3 regions of the Herbaspirillum lusitanum genome follow, and region 2 is predicted to be linked to each of the others. Evidence: predicted binding sites of a transcription regulator. Region 2 holds the regulator's gene; each other region holds the start of a gene.

Region 1 (5,669 bases), on a different contig from region 2:
CAGGCCGTTGGGAAACTCGGCCAGGATCAGACTGCGCACGCGTTCGCAGACTTCATGGATGTTGACGTCGCCGACGATGTGCGGCCGCCGGTGCGGCGCCAGCAGGCGATCGACCAGCGTTTGCAGGCGATCGGCTTCCTTGATGATGACCTGGGTATATTCGCGCAGCTCTTTCAGATGGCGCTCGGGCAGCTCCAGTTCCAGCAGTTGCGCCGCGCCGCGAATGCCGCCGAGCGGATTCTTGATTTCATGCGCGAGATTGCGGATCAGTTCCTTGTTGGCCTGGCTCTGGTCGAGCAGGCGCTCTTCGCGATCGAGCTTGAGTTGCTGGACGTTTTCCCGCAGCTCCAGCAGCACCGGCGTGTCGGCGTTGTCGAGCGCGGTGACGATGGTATGGACCTGCAGCGGCTCGCGGCCGATGCGCTCCAGCACGAGATCGAGGCGCTTGTCGGCGAATTGATGTTCAACCGCCTGGTAGAACAAGGTGGCCAGCTCTTTGCCGTTGAGGAACAGTTCGCTGAGCTTTTGCTGGGACAGGACCTTGAAGGAGCTCTCCAGCAGGTTTTCAGCAGCGGCGTTGGCGTATACGATGCCGCCGTTGGCGTCGAGAATGATGACTGCTGATGCCAGCAGGTCAAGACCGTCGAGTGAAGGTAAAGTTGTTTTCATGCGTTCCGTAAGTACCTGTAGTAATGCCGCATCAAGTAGGTCGTCGCGGCTTGTGGCCGTGCGCACAGATTTGTCAGCTTCCTCTCAGCAAAGCAAGATTTGGGCAAGGCTGCAGCGCCACTGACTTCCCGGCTTGCGCGCCGCTTTTACGGATTAACGCAGCTTGCCCACTTCGCGCCTGAGCGCGTCCACATTGCGCTCCGAACGGGCAATGTCGTCCTTCATGGCGGCAGCGCGTTCCTGGTATTTTGCATAGTTGCGCTCATCGCCGCGCCGCTCGGGCTCGCCGTTGTTGTAGTCCGCCTTCAGGCTCGCCAGTTTGCCCTCTTCCTGCCTGAGTTCGTCCTGCAATATCAGTTTGCGGTCGCTGTCGCGCGCTTTCTGCACCTGGCCGTCGGCCTTGGGAAAAGCGCTTGCGGTCACAGCCGGCCCCGTCGTCGCTGCCGGCTTGCCCGGTGCAGCACGTTTGGTCGGCGCCGGGGCGCTCGCAGCCGGGATATCCAGTTTGCGGCATCCTTTGCCGATGCCGGTATTGCGATATTCCGCGACGCCGTTCTGACCGATGCAGACATAGACGTCATCTGACGTCGGGGCCGCTTGCACGATGGCCGCGCAGGCCAGGCCTGACAATGCGGCAAGTACGGAAAATTTCATTGGTCCAGGCCTGAAAAATGCGATGAAACCAAGTGTATGACAAGACCCGGCGAGGAACAAACGCAGCCCGTCGGACACCAACGCAATAAGCCTCGCGCATAAAAAAAGGGAAGCAAGCTTCCCTTTTTTATCAATGCAAAATCGACGATTACAGCGAGTAGTACATGTCGAATTCGATTGGGTGTGTCGTCATGCGATAGCGTTGCACTTCCTGGCCCTTCAGGTCCAGGTAGGCGTCGATCATGCTGTCGGTGAAGACGCCGCCGCGTGTCAGGAACTCGCGATCGGCGTTCAGTGCATCCAGCGCTTCTTCCAGCGATGCGCACACTGTCGGGATCAGCTTGTCTTCTTCCGGTGGCAGATGGTACAGATCCTTCGAAGCAGCTTCGCCTGGATGGATCTTGTTTTGCACGCCGTCCAGACCGGCCATCAGCAGAGCCGAGAAGCACAGGTATGGGTTCGCCAGCGGATCCGGGAAACGTGTTTCGATACGACGACCCTTCGGGTTCGCAACGTGTGGAATACGGATCGATGCGGAACGGTTGCGTGCCGAGTAAGCCAGCTTGACCGGTGCTTCGAAACCTGGAACCAGACGCTTGTACGAGTTGGTGCCTGGGTTGGTGATCGCGTTCAGTGCCTTGGCGTGCTTGATGATACCGCCGATGTAGAACAACGCGAATTCGGACAGACCGGCATAGCCGTCGCCTGCGAACAGATTCTTGCCGTCTTTCCAGACCGATTGGTGAACGTGCATGCCGGAGCCGTTGTCGCCGACCAGTGGCTTGGGCATGAAGGTCGCTGTCTTGCCGTAGGTGTGAGCAACGTTCCAGATCACATACTTCAGTGTTTGTGTCCAGTCAGCGCGCTCAACCAGTGTCGAGAACCTGGTGCCCAGTTCGTTTTGACCTGCGCCGGCCACTTCGTGGTGGTGCACTTCAACTGGAATGCCCAGGGATTCGAGGATCAGGGACATTTCCGAACGCATGTCCTGGAAGCTGTCGACTGGAGGCACTGGGAAGTAGCCGCCCTTGACGACCGGACGATGGCCGGTGTTGCCGCCTTCGAGCTTGGCGCCGGAGCTCCACGATGCTTCTTCGGATTCGATCTTGACGAAGGAACCGGACATGTCCGCACCCCAACGCACGCCGTCGAAGATGAAGAATTCTGGCTCAGGACCGAAGTAGGCGGTATCGCCCAGGCCCGAGGACTTCAGGTACGCTTCAGCGCGCTTGGCGATGGAACGCGGGTCACGGTCGTAACCCTTGCCATCGGATGGCTCGATCACGTCACATTGCATGAACAATGTGGTTTCTTCCATGAACGGGTCGATGTTGGCGGTGTTTGGATCAGGAATCAGCAACATGTCCGAAGCTTCGATACCCTTCCAGCCGGCGATCGAGGAACCGTCGAATGCGTGACCCGATTCGAACTTGTCGATGTCGAAGTGGGAAACGGGAACAGTTACGTGTTGCTCTTTACCCCGGGTGTCGGCAAAACGGAAATCAACAAACTTGACTTCATTGTCTTTCACCAACTTCAAAACCTCTGCGGCCGTCCTTGCCATGCGAATCTCCTAAAACGAGGAAGTAGTATAAATTTGTACAATTTGGGTGATGAGCCGACTACGTGCGACTTGATGTGTGCAGCAAATACAACAGATAGTGCGCCAGAACTCAGGCGGGAATGATAGCAGATTCCATGCCACCAACTGCCTTGCGTTGATGCTTATGGCATATTTTAGGGAGTTATTGGCTGGCGGGCGTTTCCGAGCAGTGCACGGCAACACGAATAATGATCAATTATGGTGCGAAATGTATTTTTCGCACCATTAAAAAGCATATTTTCCTCTTCGCTTTATTTTGGTGCAGATATTTGCCTGCCTTGGCGTTGGGATAATGATTTATGTATCTTTTCAGCAATTATCAAAGGGACCTTGATGACAACTTCCAACGACATTCTTTCGATTGCCGGCCAACGTGCGCAAACTGGTCAGTTTCCGTATGCGGGGGCGGTCACGCCGCAAGAGGCGTTTGCCCTGCTGCAGGGCGATCCGGCCGTCAAACTGGTTGACGTGCGCACCAAGGCGGAACGCGATTGGGTCGGCCAGGTTGTGATTCCGGCGGACCAGCATCTGGCGGTGCAATGGAATCTCTACCCGGAGAGCGTGCCGAATCCACAATTTCTCGAACAGCTCGATGCCCTCGCGGACAAGCAGACAATCTTGCTGTTTCTGTGCCGTTCGGGCGTACGCTCCCGCCATGCCGCAAAACTGGCGACTGAAAACGGCTATACGCGCTGCTATGACATTCTCGAAGGTTTCGAAGGAAACAAGGACAGCGCAGGTCATCGCAAGACCATCGAAGGATGGTGCAAAGCGGGACTGCCGTGGATGGGGGCTTGAGTTGAAGTGAATCGGGCCGCTGATGCGAGCCGATTGCTGTGACAAACCCGGATTCAGAGGGACTGCAATTGCCGTCCCAGCGCCGCAACCTCAGCCGCCAGATCGGCCGACGGCATGCGACTCACCGCGATCGCTTCGATGCGTTCCAGCGTCGCGACGATGTCGACTGCAGCTATCGTGAGTGCGGCACCCTTCATCCGATGCGCCAGCCTTCCGACCGAGGCCATATCCGCCTCAGCCATGGCCGTCTGCAGGACTGCAAAATCCTCAAGCGACGTGGTGCGAAACAGCGTCGTCAGATCCACGCTGCGCATGTCGTCGATGTTCATCGGCGCTACCGCAGAGACGTCGACATCGCACCACAGCGACAGCATTTTTTTCAGATCATCGACCGGCAAGGGCTTGCCGAGTACGCCGTCCATGCCGCTGTCGAGGCAAAGCTGCATGTGCGCGGTATCGGTCTCGGCCGAGATCGCGATGATGGGCGTGTGCGCCAACTCTTCCTCGCGTTCGCGCCGGCGGAATATTTTCGCCACGTCGTAACCGCTCATGTCAGGCATCTGGCAATCCAGCAGCACCAGGTCAAACTCGCCGTCCTGCATTGCAGCAAGACCGGAGTTGCCATCCTGCGCCGTCGCTACGTCGCAACCCAGTTTCTTCAGTTGTTTCTCAATGACGACGCGGCTGGTTGCAGAATCGTCGACGACAAGAATCTGGAGCGAAGGAGCCGTAGCAATCGTATTCATGGTACGTCCTATATATCTTGGAGTTGATGCTGGATCTTGAACAGTTCATTGTCGTTGCGCACCCCCAACTTGCGGAAGGCCGCCTGCTTTTGTCCGCTGATGGTCTTGACGCTGCGCGCGAATTTTTCTGCGATCTGCGTGACGCTCAGCCCTTCCAGGCAACAGCGCAGCACTTCACGTTCGCGCGGCGACAATTCAACGTTGTCGGTGAGTGAATCGCCGTTTGGCGACTCTTCGTCCGATCCGTTACTGGACAGCATGGAGGAGATTTCCGCCGCCATGAACGGGTTCAGGTGCACACGCCCCACAGCCACCGAACGCACTGCGGCAATAAGCTCGGACAATTCCTGCTCCTTCCCCACGAAACCGCGTGCGCCCGCGCGCATCGCCAGCGCGACCGTAGCAGGATTGTAGTGTGAAGACGAGACGAGGATTTTACTGTCGGGGAAACGCACCTTGAGTGCCCGGATCAGGTTGAGGCCATCGATATCGTTGGCCCCGAGAGAATAGTCGATCAGCAGAATATCGGCCGGCAAAGCGCGCAAGGCGGACATCATGTCCTTGCTGGCGGCATAGGCGCCGACCACCTCGAAATCCGATTCTTCAGTGAGTCGTGCCGCGAGTCCATGCCGGACCACGGCATGATCGTCCAGCAATGCAATACGAATTGCCTTTGTCGCAGTCCAGGTCATCATCGCGTCCTTTCGCAGACGGTCATTCACGCAGAAAACCGCTAGGCATCGGAATCGATGCTCGTTTCGCCTGGATGCGATCGAAAAAGGCAGGGCTGCCGACCAGTCGAATTATGGTCGAGTGTATCAAAAATAGTAAAAATACAATAGAAAACTCAGGCATTTATGAGGCCATTATTAAACAATTGATTGGCGCCGACCTTGCTCAGAAAGTCGTCCTGACGCATGGGCGCTGCAATAAAACCCTGCCCGCGTCCGCATCCCATGGCGGCGAGGACTTCCATCTGGCGGGCGTTTTCGATCCCTTCCGCAATGACGGCAAGCTGCAGGCGCTTGGCGATGCCGATGATCGATTCGACGATGACGCGGCATTGCGGCTGGCGCAGGAACTGACGCACGAAGTGGCGATCGATGCGGATTTCGGTGAAGGGCATTTGCGACAACAGCTTCATGGTCGAAATGCCGGAACCGAAATCATCAATCGACAAACCGAACCCGCGCAGGCGC
Region 2 (5,669 bases):
ATATTGCGCAGGTGGGCCAGATTGAACGGCGTTTCACGCACCATCAGCACCAGGCGGCGGCGTTCTTTCAGGACCACGTCGGCGGCGCGCGAGATGAGATTGTCGGACAGGCCGTTGGCGATGGCGGCAAGCGTCTTCATCGAACAGGGCGCAACGATCATCCCCGACGAGGCGAACGAACCGCTGGCGATCGAGGCGCCGACGTCGCGCACCGGATGGACCACATCGGCCAGCGCTTCGACGTCCTTGCGGCTCATGTCGAGTTCCTGGTGCAGGTTCAGCACACCGGCTTCGGACACCAGCAAATGGGTTTCCACATTCGCCTCGCGCAGCACGTCCAATAGCCGCACGCCGTACGCCACGCCGGTCGCGCCGGTGATGGCGACGATCAGGCGTTGGCGGGGCGGCGTGGAATTTGTAGCGATGGACAGGAGATCAGTCCTTGAACAGGGTTTGCAATTCGCCCGATTCGTACATTTCGCTCAGGATATCGGAGCCGCCGATGAATTCACCCTTGACGTACAGCTGGGGAATGGTCGGCCAGTTCGAGTATTCCTTGATGCCCTGGCGCACGTCGGCGCTTTCCAGCACGTTGACGGTCACGATGTTTTCCGCGCCGCTGGCCTTGAGCAATTGGATCGCCTTGCCCGAGAAGCCGCATTGCGGGAATTGCGCCGTGCCCTTCATGAACAGCACGACGGGGTTTTGGGTAACGGTTTCCTTGATCCAGGATTGGACTTCGCTCATGACTACACCTTCAAAAAGTTCGCAATGCCGCCATTATATGAAAAAGCGGGCGCGTGCGTTGGGAGAGTGCCGTTGTGCAGGGAATGTCTTTCAGGCAACACGGCGCGGTTTATGTTCTGGCCTGCTGTGACCAACATGTAAATGATTTGCGGGATTGCAAGACAGGCTTGGGAGGCAGGCGGAAAATATTCCGTAAAAGATCTTGGAATATTTGAAAGGGTTTGAAAAAAACCAATAAAGTCATGCCGCGAAAACAAGAAAGGGCGCTTGCGCGCCCTTTTTCTGTTGCCGGTCCAGTCCGCCGGCTAGTTGGCTATCACGAGGCAGTTGCGGAAACCGGTTCTTCCGGCAGGCGTTTTGCCATCGAGTGATGGTTTTGTACGCGGTCCTTGTGCTTGATGACCTGGCGATCCAGCTTGTCGATCAGCATGTCAATGGCGGCGTACAGGTCGTGTGCAATGCTCTCGGCATGCAGGTCTTTCCCCTTGATATGAACGTTTATTTCTGCTTTCTGGCGTTTTTCTTTTTCGGTCAGCTTGTCTACGCTGAGAATGACACTGATGTCGATCACATGGTCAAAGTGGCGCTTGATGCGCGTCAGCTTGTTTTGCACGTACTCGCGGATGGCGGGGGTCAAATCGAGGTGATGGCCACTAATGGTCAGATTCATACAGCACTCCTATCGTGAGATTGCTGGAGGTTCTTACGCATTGTCCGGTTGCTTGCAGGCAGCACCAGAACAAAACACCCGAACTCAACAGAACACAGCAACGATGCTTTGCTTCAGAAAAACTTACAGAGATTTGCGGAGATTCACCGGCGGGATTTTGAGCACTTCGCGGTATTTCGCGACGGTCCGTCGCGCCACCACCATGCCCTGTTCCGCCAACATATCTGCAATCTTGCTATCAGAGAGTGGGTTCTTAGGGTCTTCTGCTCCTATCAGTTGTTTGATGAGAGCCCGTATCGCAGTGGAGGAAGCTTCACCTCCGGTTTCTGTTGCGACGTGGCTGCCGAAGAAGTATTTCAACTCAAACATGCCATGCGGGGTCAGCATGTACTTCTGAGTCGTTACACGAGAAATAGTGCTCTCGTGTAGACCTAGTGTATCAGCTATTTCGCGCAACACAAGGGGGCGCATGGCAACTGCGCCATGTGAAAAAAAGTTGCGTTGCCTCTCAACAATTGCCTGGGCGACACGCAAAATCGTGTCGAAGCGCTGACGCATATTTTTAATCAGCCACTTGGCTTCCTGCAGCTGCGAACCGAGCGATCCGTCGCCCTTGGTTTGCTTGAGCGCATTGGCGTACATGGCGTTGACGCGCAGTCGCGGCATCACGTCATGGTTGAGCAAAACCTGCCAGCCGTCCTTGGATGCTTTGACAATCACGTCGGGCACGACGTAGTCGGACCGGCCCGAGGCAAACACCGCGCCGGGATGCGGATGGCACTGGCGGATCACGGCTTGCGCCTCGCGCAGGTCTTCATCGTCGCAACCGAGCGCCTTCTTGATCTTGTTGAAATCGCGCTGGGCGAACAGCGCCAGATAATCCTCGACGATGGTGAGCGCGAGCCGGCGTGTGACAAAGGCAACTTTCGGCAGGCGCCGGATCTGCAGCGCCAGGCATTCCGAAGCACTGCGCGCGCCGACGCCGGCCGGATCGAAACTCTGCAGCAGCTTCAGCGCAATGGTCAGTTCGTCAAGTTCGATTTCCAGTTCTTCGGGCAGGCGTGCGTGGATTTCTTCCAGCGGCTCTTCGAGATAACCGTGGTCATCAATCGCATCGACGATCAGCTCGATCAATGCGCGATCGCGCAGGCTGCGTACGGTGAGGCGGGTCTGCTCCTGCAAGTGTTCGCGCAAGGTGACGTCGTGCGCTTCGAGTTGCGGGCGCGAGTCTTCGTCGTCGGGCGTCTTGCCGGTGCGGGCGACGTCGTCGAAGCTCCAGTCGGCGTCGCTGCCGGCATGCTCGTCGCCGGCCGGGCTGTCCTGCGGATCGCCGGCTTCGCCTTCAGCGGGCGCGGCGCTGGGCGCGCTGTTCTCGACCGGCTCGGCCTGCGCCGAAGGCGAGCTGCTGAGGGCGCCGTCGGCCAGCAGCCGCACGGAATTGTCGAGCGCGTCGTCGAGGCGTTCCAGCAGTGGATTGTCCGACAGGATCTGTTCCAGTTCCTGATGCAGCTCCAGTGTCGACAGCTGCAGCAAACGGATCGACTGCTGCAACTGCGGCGTCAATGCGAGATGCTGGGAGGTGCGAAGCTGGAGGGATTGTTTCATTCAGTTTTCAGTTGGCCGCAAAAATTGCGTGCAGATTACATGCGGAAGTGTTCGCCGAGATACACGCGGCGCACGGATTCATCGGCGATGATGTCGTCGGGGCTGCCGCTGGCCAGCACGGTGCCCTGATTGATGATGTAGGCGCGGTCGCAGATGCCCAGTGTTTCGCGCACGTTGTGGTCGGTGATCAGCACGCCGATGCCGCGTTCCTTGAGGAAGCGCACGATGCGCTGGATCTCGATCACGGCGATCGGATCGATACCGGCGAACGGTTCGTCGAGCAGCACGAAGCGTGGATCGGTCGCCAGCGCGCGCGCGATCTCGACGCGCCGGCGTTCGCCGCCGGACAGCGACAACGCCGGGCTTTCGCGCAGCTTCTCGATCTGCAATTCGTGCAGCAGGCTGTTGAGGCGGCCTTCGATTTCATCGCGGCTGAGCGACTTGCCGTCTTCCTTGCGCAGTTCCAGCACGGCGCGGATGTTGTCTTCCACGTTGAGCTTGCGGAACACCGAGGCTTCCTGCGGCAGATAGGACAGGCCGAGTTGCGCACGCTCGTGGATCGGCAAGCGCGAAATCGCCGAACCGTCGAGGTCGATCTCGCCGCCGTCGGACGGCACCAGGCCGACAATCATGTAGAACGAGGTGGTCTTGCCGGCGCCGTTGGGGCCGAGCAGTCCGACCACTTCGCCGCTGGCGACCTCGAGCGAGACATCGCGCACGACCTGGCGCGCGCCGTAGCTTTTTTGCAATCCGCGTACAACCAGAGAACTGATCGCCATGTTATTGGCCCTTCGAAGAATCGACGCGCGGCTGGATGATCGCGGTGATGCGACCGCCGCCGGGTTTGCTTTCGCCGGTGTTGGTGTTGTTGACCGAATAAAACTCGGCGCGGCTGTCGTAGGAGATGAACTCGCCGTTGACCTCGTCGGTCACGCGCGGGCCGTCCATGCGCTGCATATGGGCACGCGTAAACAGTTTCGAGATTTCAGTCTTCTCGCTGTATTCGATGCGTTCGGCCTGGCCTTCGATCCAGAGGTTCGGACCGCCGTCGCGCTTCTGGCGGAAACTCGCCAGTTGGCCCGGCGCTGCGTACAGGATGGCGAATTCATAGCCGGCCGGGTCGGTGGTCAGCACCACCTTGCCGGCCTTGATCAGCAGCGTGCCGCGCGTGAGCACGACGTTGCCGGTGAAGGTCTTCACCTGCTTGACGTCGTCGTACACCATTTGCTCGGCTTCGATGCGGGTCGGCTTTTCCGTGTCGGCGCGTTCGGCGCGGGCGATGCCGGCGACGCTCATCAGAAGCACGGTAAACAGCGGCAGTAGGGATGTCGTTTTCATAGGATCCTGCGCAAGTATCTCGTTTGATTGTGCCAATTGGCGATAGGGGCTGAGGGCTAACGGCTAACGGGACGGACGTGAGCGCGGCTGGTACGTGCCGCGCACATTGTGGAGCAATTGAAATTCCTGCGTCGCGTTGTTGGCGATCATGCCGGTGCCGGTCATGATGGATTGCCCCATCGTGATTTCCACCGGCTTGTCGGTGCGGGCGATGTCTTCATCGGGCAGCAACAGAAGGTATTCGGTTTTCAGGTGCATGTCTTCGGCAGTGCCGAACGCAGAGCGATCGGCGTTGACGTTGTCATACATGTGGATCTTGCTGTTGTCGTCTTCAATTCTGGCGCGCTGCGAACGCAGGGTCATCGGCGGCTTTTCCTTGGTCAGGCTGGTGATGACGGGCAAGGTCACTTCGAACGAATCGTCGGTCGGGAAATGCACCATCTTCTTGCCGGTGATGTCGTAGCGCGGCTGACCGGTCTCGGACATCTTCACGTAACTGAAATCTTCAACGTAATAATCCGGCTTGCTGCGCGGACGCGCGGCCAGCGTGTCGTCGGTATTGCGCCGCATGACTTGCAGCACCCAGAAGCTGCCCAGCGCCAGCGCCGTCAGCACCACCAGGATGACGATCAGCCGGATGCGCTGCGCTGAGCGTTCGCCGCTGCGGTTGCTCATGCCAGGTAAGCGGCCAGGGCCGCCTCGTAATAGCCTTGCGCGGTCAGGATGAAGTCGCAGACTTCGCGCGCTGCGCCGTTGCCGCCGGCGCTCTCGGTGATGTAGTCGGCGCGTTGTTTGACGTCGTGATGGCCGTTGACGACGCAGGCCGTGAAGCCAACCTTGGTCAGCACCGGTAAATCGATCACGTCATCGCCCAGGTAGCCGCAGGCAGACATCGCGATACCGGTTTGTTCCAGCAACTGCGCAAACGCGACGCGCTTGTCGTGCACGCCCTGGAACACATGGGCGATGCCCAGGTCCTTGGCGCGGCGCAGGACGATCGGCGATTGGCGCGCGGTGATGATGGCCGTGGCGATGCCTGCGAATTGCTGCAGCATCTTGATGCCGTGGCCGTCGAGCGCGTTGAAGCGCTTGACCGGTTCGCCTTCCGGGCCGTAATACAGGCCGCCGTCGGTCAGCACGCCGTCGACGTCGAAAATCATCAGCCGGACTTGCCGGGCGTTGGCGATTGCGGCCGCGCTGGCCTTGCTGAATCGATCCGTCATCAGATTACCTTGGCGCGGGTCAGGTCGTGGATATGCAGCGCGCCCACCAGCTTGCCCTGGGCGTCGGCCACCAGCACCTGGTTGAT
Region 3 (5,669 bases), on a different contig from region 2:
ATTCGGAGAGGACGTCTGGATAACAGCCCGTCCCGCAAGAAAAAGCGAAAGGCTTTTCACCCCGAAAATAGTCTTTTTCAAGAAAAATACTTGTAGGTCGAATGCTTAAACGATCGTCAGAAAAAGACGACAGGCAGATCCCGGCCGCCGGTGTATCTGCCATTCAGGCTGCCCGGGAAGATCCCGGCGTTTTCCGTTAGGTATTCGTCCTACATATCTCTGCGAATTTCGCTGCTGGCCGCTTGCCTTGTGACGCTCGACAATAGTCATTCCCGATATGGCGGAGGATGCCATGAATATTGACTGGTCCGAGCTCTTTCGTTTTAGCGTTCCGATTGAAGAGATCGTGGTGCGGGGGACCTTGATGTATGTCTTCCTGTTTGTTCTATTTCGCCTGGTTCTGCGACGCGATGTGGGCAACGTCGGCATCAGCGACTTTCTGCTCGTGGTCATCATCGCCGATGCCTCGCAAAACGGAATGAGCGGAGACGCCAACAGTGTGCCCGATGCCATGCTGCTTGTGCTTACCCTTACCTTCTGGAACTATGCCATCGATTTCGCCAGTTACTACTCCAGGCCATTGCGACGCCTGCTTGAACCAAGACCGCTGGTGCTGATTCGGGATGGAAAGGTCCTTCGCCGCAACATGCGCAAGGAGTTCGTCACGATGGATGAGATCGAATCGAAGCTGCGGGAGAACGGCGTTACCCAGATCTCTCATGTCCGCGAAATGATCATGGAACGCGATGGAGAAATAAGCGTCATCAAGAAGGATTGAAAAATGAACTCGTTCCTGCAAGTTGCCAACTATCTGCATGCCAATTCAATACGCCTGGCGACCGCGGAATCCTGTACGGCGGGTCTTGTGGCTTCCATGCTGGGAGCAATCGACGGTTGCGGAGATTGGCTGGAGTGCGGCTTCGTCACTTACTCCCCGGCCGCCAAGATCCGCGTGCTCGGCGTGAACCCGGCAACCATTGAACGATACGGACTCAGCAGCGAGGAAGTGGCGCGAGAAATGGCGGAAGGAGCGCTGAAGAAAAGTGGCGCTAACGTCGCTATTGCCAACACGGGAGTGGCGGGGCCCGACGATGCGCCCGATGGAACCAGGGCCGGCACGGTCTGTTTTGCATGGGGCTTGCAACGCGAAGATGGCGCGATTCGGATTCATTCGGAAACGAGACTGTTTGAGGGCGACAGGAATGCCGTACGGCACGCAGCCGCCACATACGCCATTGAAAATCTCCGACGGCATTGTTGACCTGTCACCAACTGGTGTCGCGCTCCGCCGTCGACGAAATCTTGTGGATCGACAGATCGGCGCCTTCGAATTCCTGCTCCGGATCGAGGCGGATGCCGATGGCTTTCTTGAGCAGGCCGTAGACGATCCAGCCGCCGATGACGGCGATGCCGATGCCGAGCAGCGAGCCGCACAATTGCGCCATGAAGGACACGCCGCCGAGGCCGCCCAGCGCTTTCATGCCGAAGATGCCGGCCGCCAGTCCGCCCCAGGCGCCGCACAGGCCGTGCAGCGGCCAGACGCCGAGCACGTCGTCGATTTTCCATTTGTTTTGCGTGCGGGTGAACATCCACACGAAGATCGCGCCGGCGATGCCGCCGGTGACCAGTGCGCCTAGCGGATGCATCAGGTCGGAACCGGCGCATACCGCCACCAGTCCCGCCAGCGGACCGTTGTAGACGAAGCCGGGATCGTTCTTGCCCATCACCAGCGCCACCAGCGTGCCGCCGGCCATCGCCATGAGCGAGTTGAGCGCAACCAGGCCGTTCATCTTGTCGAGGGTTTGCGCGCTCATCACGTTGAAACCGAACCAGCCGACCGTCAGGATCCATGCGCCCAGCGCGAGGAAGGGAATGTTCGACGGCGGATGCGCGGCGATCGCCCCTTCGCGCGTGTAGCGGCCACGGCGTGCACCCAGCAACAGCACCGCAGGCAGCGCGATCCAGCCGCCGACCGCATGCACGACGATGGAGCCGGCGAAGTCGTGGAACTCGGCGCCGAATGCGTCCTTGAGCCAGGCTTGCACGCCGAAGTGCTGGTTCCAGGCGATGCCTTCGAAGAAGGGATACACCAGGCCGACCAGCACCGCCGTGGCGATCAGTTGCGGATGGAATTTGGAGCGCTCGGCGATGCCGCCGGAGATGATCGCCGGGATGGCGGCCGCGAAGGTCAGCAGGAAGAAGAACTTCACCAGTTCAAAGCCGCTGCGGGCCGACAGGACTTCGGCGCCGCTGAAAAAGCTGACGCCGTAGGCGACGTAATAACCGACGAAAAAGTAAGCGATGGTCGATACCGCGAAGTCGGCCAGGATCTTGACCAGCGCATTGACCTGATTCTTGCGCCGCACCGTGCCTAGTTCGAGGAACGCAAAGCCGGCATGCATCGCCAGAATCATGATTGCGCCGAGCAAAACGAAAAGCGCATCGGCACCATTTTTGTGATCGTCCACGGAAAAATCTCCCAATAATTGTGCAAAAATATTTTAAAAGCACTTTATTAAGCAAAATTCATTCCATTTCGGTGCAAATTATTAAGCGCCTGAATTTAAAAGGGATTTTTTCGAGGTTTTGGAAACCATTTGAAAATTGCACGTAAATCGTGCGAAATGGTGCGTCTGCTTGGTGCGCGGCAAAGACGAGCAGTTTGCGCTGATGTTGGCGTCCCGCTGGATTTATGGGAAGGGAGTGGAAGTAATTCAGGGTTTGCGTGGAGCAACATCGAGAATCCGAACACGAGTGGACTTGGGGCTGCACAGCCAGCATTTGTTCATGGAACGGTCACATTGCATTGCTACATTGCAATTTTCCATGTCATCAGCCAAGGAGTCCGCCATGTCCGACGATGCAGCGTCATCCTCTTCGCCGTCTTCCCCCTCATTGCCTTCGTCCCCCTCATTGCCTTTGTCTCCGTCCTCCCGTCGCGATTTTCTGCGTGATGCGGCGCTCGGCGCCGGCACACTGTTGACCGCGGGTTCGCTGACGCCCGCGTTCGCCCAGCAGGCGCCTGCGGTCGTGACGTCGGAGCGCTTGCGCCCGCAGGTCGACAGCGGCGCCATGAGCGGCGACATCACGCGCGATACGGCGATGCTGTGGAGCCGCACCGATCGCGCGGCGCGCATGGTGGTGGAGTATTCGGTCCACGAGAATTTCAAGAACGCGGTCACCATGGTCGGTCCTGCGGCGCTGGTGCGCAACGATTACACCGCGCGCGTGGATCTGCGCGGTTTACCGGTGTCGCAGCGGTTGTATTACCGCCTGCGCTTCCAGGACCTGCAGCATGAGTCGGCATGGAGTGCGCCGGTGACCGGTAGCCTGATCATTCCCGGCGGCGGTGAACTCGACATCAGCTTCGCGTTTTCCGGCGACGAGGCCGGGCAGGGGTGGGGCATCAACGAAGCCTGGGGCGGCTATCGCGTGTATGAAACCATGCGCCGCTTCAAGCCGGATTTCTTCATCCATTCGGGCGACCAGATTTATGCCGACGGGCCGATCCAGGCCGAAGTGAAGCTCGATGACGGCAGCATCTGGCGCAATCTGGTGACGCCGGCCAAGTCCAAAGTCGCGCAGACGCTCGACGACTATCGCGGCAACTTCGCCTACAACCTGATGGACGTCAACAAGAAGCGCTTCATGGCCGAGGTGCCGTTCCTGGTGCAATGGGATGACCACGAAGTGCGCAACAACTGGTATCCGGGCCAGGTGATCGGCGCAGCGGAGAAGCGCTATCAGGAGCGCGAGCTGGATGTGCTCAGACAGCGTGCACGGCAGGCGATGTTCGAGTACAACCCTTTCCGCATCGACGTCGCCGATCCTGAGCGCATCTATCGTTCCTTCAACTACGGACCCTTGCTGGAAGTGTTCATGCTCGACGAGCGCAGCTATCGCGGCGCCAATTCGCCGAATCGCCAGCCGCTGCAAGGACCGGATGCGGCTTTCCTCGGGGCGGCGCAAATGCGCTGGATCAAGCAGGCGTTGCTGCGCTCACGCTCGACATGGAAAGTGATCGCCAGCGACATGCCGATTTCCATCGTCGTACCCGATCTGAATGCGGATGTGCCGCAGGGCACCTTCGAGGCGTGGGCCAATGCCGACAACGGCAAGCCGTCCGGACGCGAGCTGGAAGTCGCAGAGCTGCTGCGCTTCATCAAGCGCCACAACATCAGGAACGTGGTGTGGGTGACGGCCGACGTGCACTACGCGTCGGCGACTTACTACATGCCGGAGAAGGCGCAGTTCACCGACTTCAAACCGTTCTGGGAATTTGTCGGCGGGCCGCTGCATGCCGGCACTTTCGGTCCCGGCGAGATCGACCGCACGTTCGGTCCGGACGTGCGCTATGTGAGCATTCCCGCCGACATGAAACAGAACCGCTCGCCGGCGGATCTGTATCAATTCTTCGGCATAGCCAAGATCGACGCCAGGACCAAGGTCATGACGGTGTCTTTGCACAATGTCGAGGGAAGCAAATTGTATGGCGTGGAGATCGCGCCGGAGGCGTGAGCGGATGGCGTGATCAGCGTCAGCGGGGGGCCGCGTCAGGGGCGGCGTTAGCGTTAACGTCAGCGACCAGGGCCGGACAGTTTCTGCGTGATCAGCTTGCAGGTTGACAGCAGTGGATCGATCAGCGCCTGCTGCAATTGAGCCGGCTTGCGGAACAGCGGAATGCTGACGCTGATGCAGGCGACCGGCGTGCCTTCGGCGCCGAAGATGGGCGCGCCGACGCAGAAGATCTGCGCTTCGTTCTCTTCGCGGTCTTCGGTGTAGCCGCGCTGCTGCGCCACGGCGAGTTCGGCGCGCAGGACCTCGAGGTCGGTGATGGTGTGTTCGGTGAACTTCTGCATCCTGATGGAGCGCAGCAGGCGGTTGCGGGTGGCCTCGTCAAGCGCCGCCAGATAAGCCTTGCCGACCGAACTGGAATACAGCGTTACGCGCGTGCCGACGCGCGAGGTCATGCGCACGGCTTGCGGGCTTTCCAGCTTCTCGATGTAGACCATGCCATTGTCGCTGGGTACGGCCAGGTGGACGGTTTCGCGCGTGGTGTCGCGCAACTGCTGGAGGGCGTCGATGGCGGCGGTACGCACGTCCGAACGCGACCACGATTTGCTGGCGAGATTGATCAGGCGCGGGCCGAGTTCGAAATGGCGCGTGCGCGGATTTTCCACCACCATGCCTTCGGCCGTCAGCGCCGCCAGGATGCGATAGACGGTCGGACGCGGATAGCCGCTCAGGGCGCTGAGCCGGGCAATCGACAGCGGCTCGTCCTGGTCTGCGATCAGCTGCAGCACGACCATGAACTTGGAGAACGCAGCGGTGCCGGCGATCTTCGGATTGTCTTCGGCGGCGGTGTCGGATGACAGCATGGGCGGCATGGGCGTCGGTTATAAAGCGGGGGATAAAAGAATCCGGGGGATGGCCGAAACAGCAGAGGGGCATTATAGCCGAGAGGTTTCCCGGCGCCGCCGATAGAACTGCAGCAGTGGCGGCGCCGGGAAGCTAATACGTTACTGCAGGATCAGGACACCAGGTAGCCGCCGTCGACCGGCACCACGGCGCCGGTCATGAACGAGGCTGCCGGCGTGCACAGGAAAGCCGCGACATTGCCGATGTCTTCCGGCGTGCCCCAGCGATTGAGCGGCGTGCGTTGCAGGATC

The links. Region 2 encodes sigma-54, which starts transcription at its own class of promoters, with help from an activator protein. Its sites were predicted from a motif close to TGGCANGNAANCTGCTTT; they were not measured.
Region 1: glnA (type I glutamate--ammonia ligase) is a predicted target of sigma-54. The motif match lies at 3,010-3,027, and genes of this name have one in related genera.
Region 3: DXT88_RS04950 (ammonium transporter) is a predicted target of sigma-54. The motif match lies at 2,517-2,534, and genes of this name have one in related genera.

Annotation. Positions count from the first base shown of each region.
Region 1 is NZ_QXFG01000010.1:324,746-330,414, forward strand. It holds gene glnL (nitrogen regulation protein NR(II)) at 1-669, opposite strand, end outside; gene DXT88_RS16300 (DUF4124 domain-containing protein) at 823-1,323, opposite strand; gene glnA (type I glutamate--ammonia ligase) at 1,472-2,887, opposite strand; gene DXT88_RS16310 (rhodanese-like domain-containing protein) at 3,260-3,724, shown strand; gene DXT88_RS16315 (response regulator) at 3,778-4,470, opposite strand; gene DXT88_RS16320 (response regulator transcription factor) at 4,479-5,162, opposite strand; gene DXT88_RS16325 (EAL domain-containing response regulator) at 5,318-5,669, opposite strand, start outside.
Region 2 is NZ_QXFG01000003.1:197,831-203,499, forward strand. It holds gene DXT88_RS02165 (UbiX family flavin prenyltransferase) at 1-425, opposite strand, end outside; gene grxD (Grx4 family monothiol glutaredoxin) at 436-747, opposite strand; gene hpf (ribosome hibernation-promoting factor, HPF/YfiA family) at 1,064-1,417, opposite strand; gene DXT88_RS02180 (RNA polymerase factor sigma-54) at 1,541-3,022, opposite strand; gene lptB (LPS export ABC transporter ATP-binding protein) at 3,058-3,801, opposite strand; gene lptA (lipopolysaccharide transport periplasmic protein LptA) at 3,803-4,360, opposite strand; gene lptC (LPS export ABC transporter periplasmic protein LptC) at 4,424-5,035, opposite strand; gene DXT88_RS02200 (KdsC family phosphatase) at 5,032-5,583, opposite strand; gene DXT88_RS02205 (KpsF/GutQ family sugar-phosphate isomerase) at 5,583-5,669, opposite strand, start outside.
Region 3 is NZ_QXFG01000005.1:167,454-173,122, forward strand. It holds gene DXT88_RS04935 (hypothetical protein) at 1-163, opposite strand, end outside; gene DXT88_RS04940 (DUF421 domain-containing protein) at 293-778, shown strand; gene DXT88_RS04945 (CinA family protein) at 782-1,261, shown strand; gene DXT88_RS04950 (ammonium transporter) at 1,266-2,468, opposite strand; gene DXT88_RS04955 (alkaline phosphatase D family protein) at 2,851-4,518, shown strand; gene DXT88_RS04960 (IclR family transcriptional regulator) at 4,578-5,378, opposite strand; gene DXT88_RS04965 (SDR family NAD(P)-dependent oxidoreductase) at 5,531-5,669, opposite strand, start outside.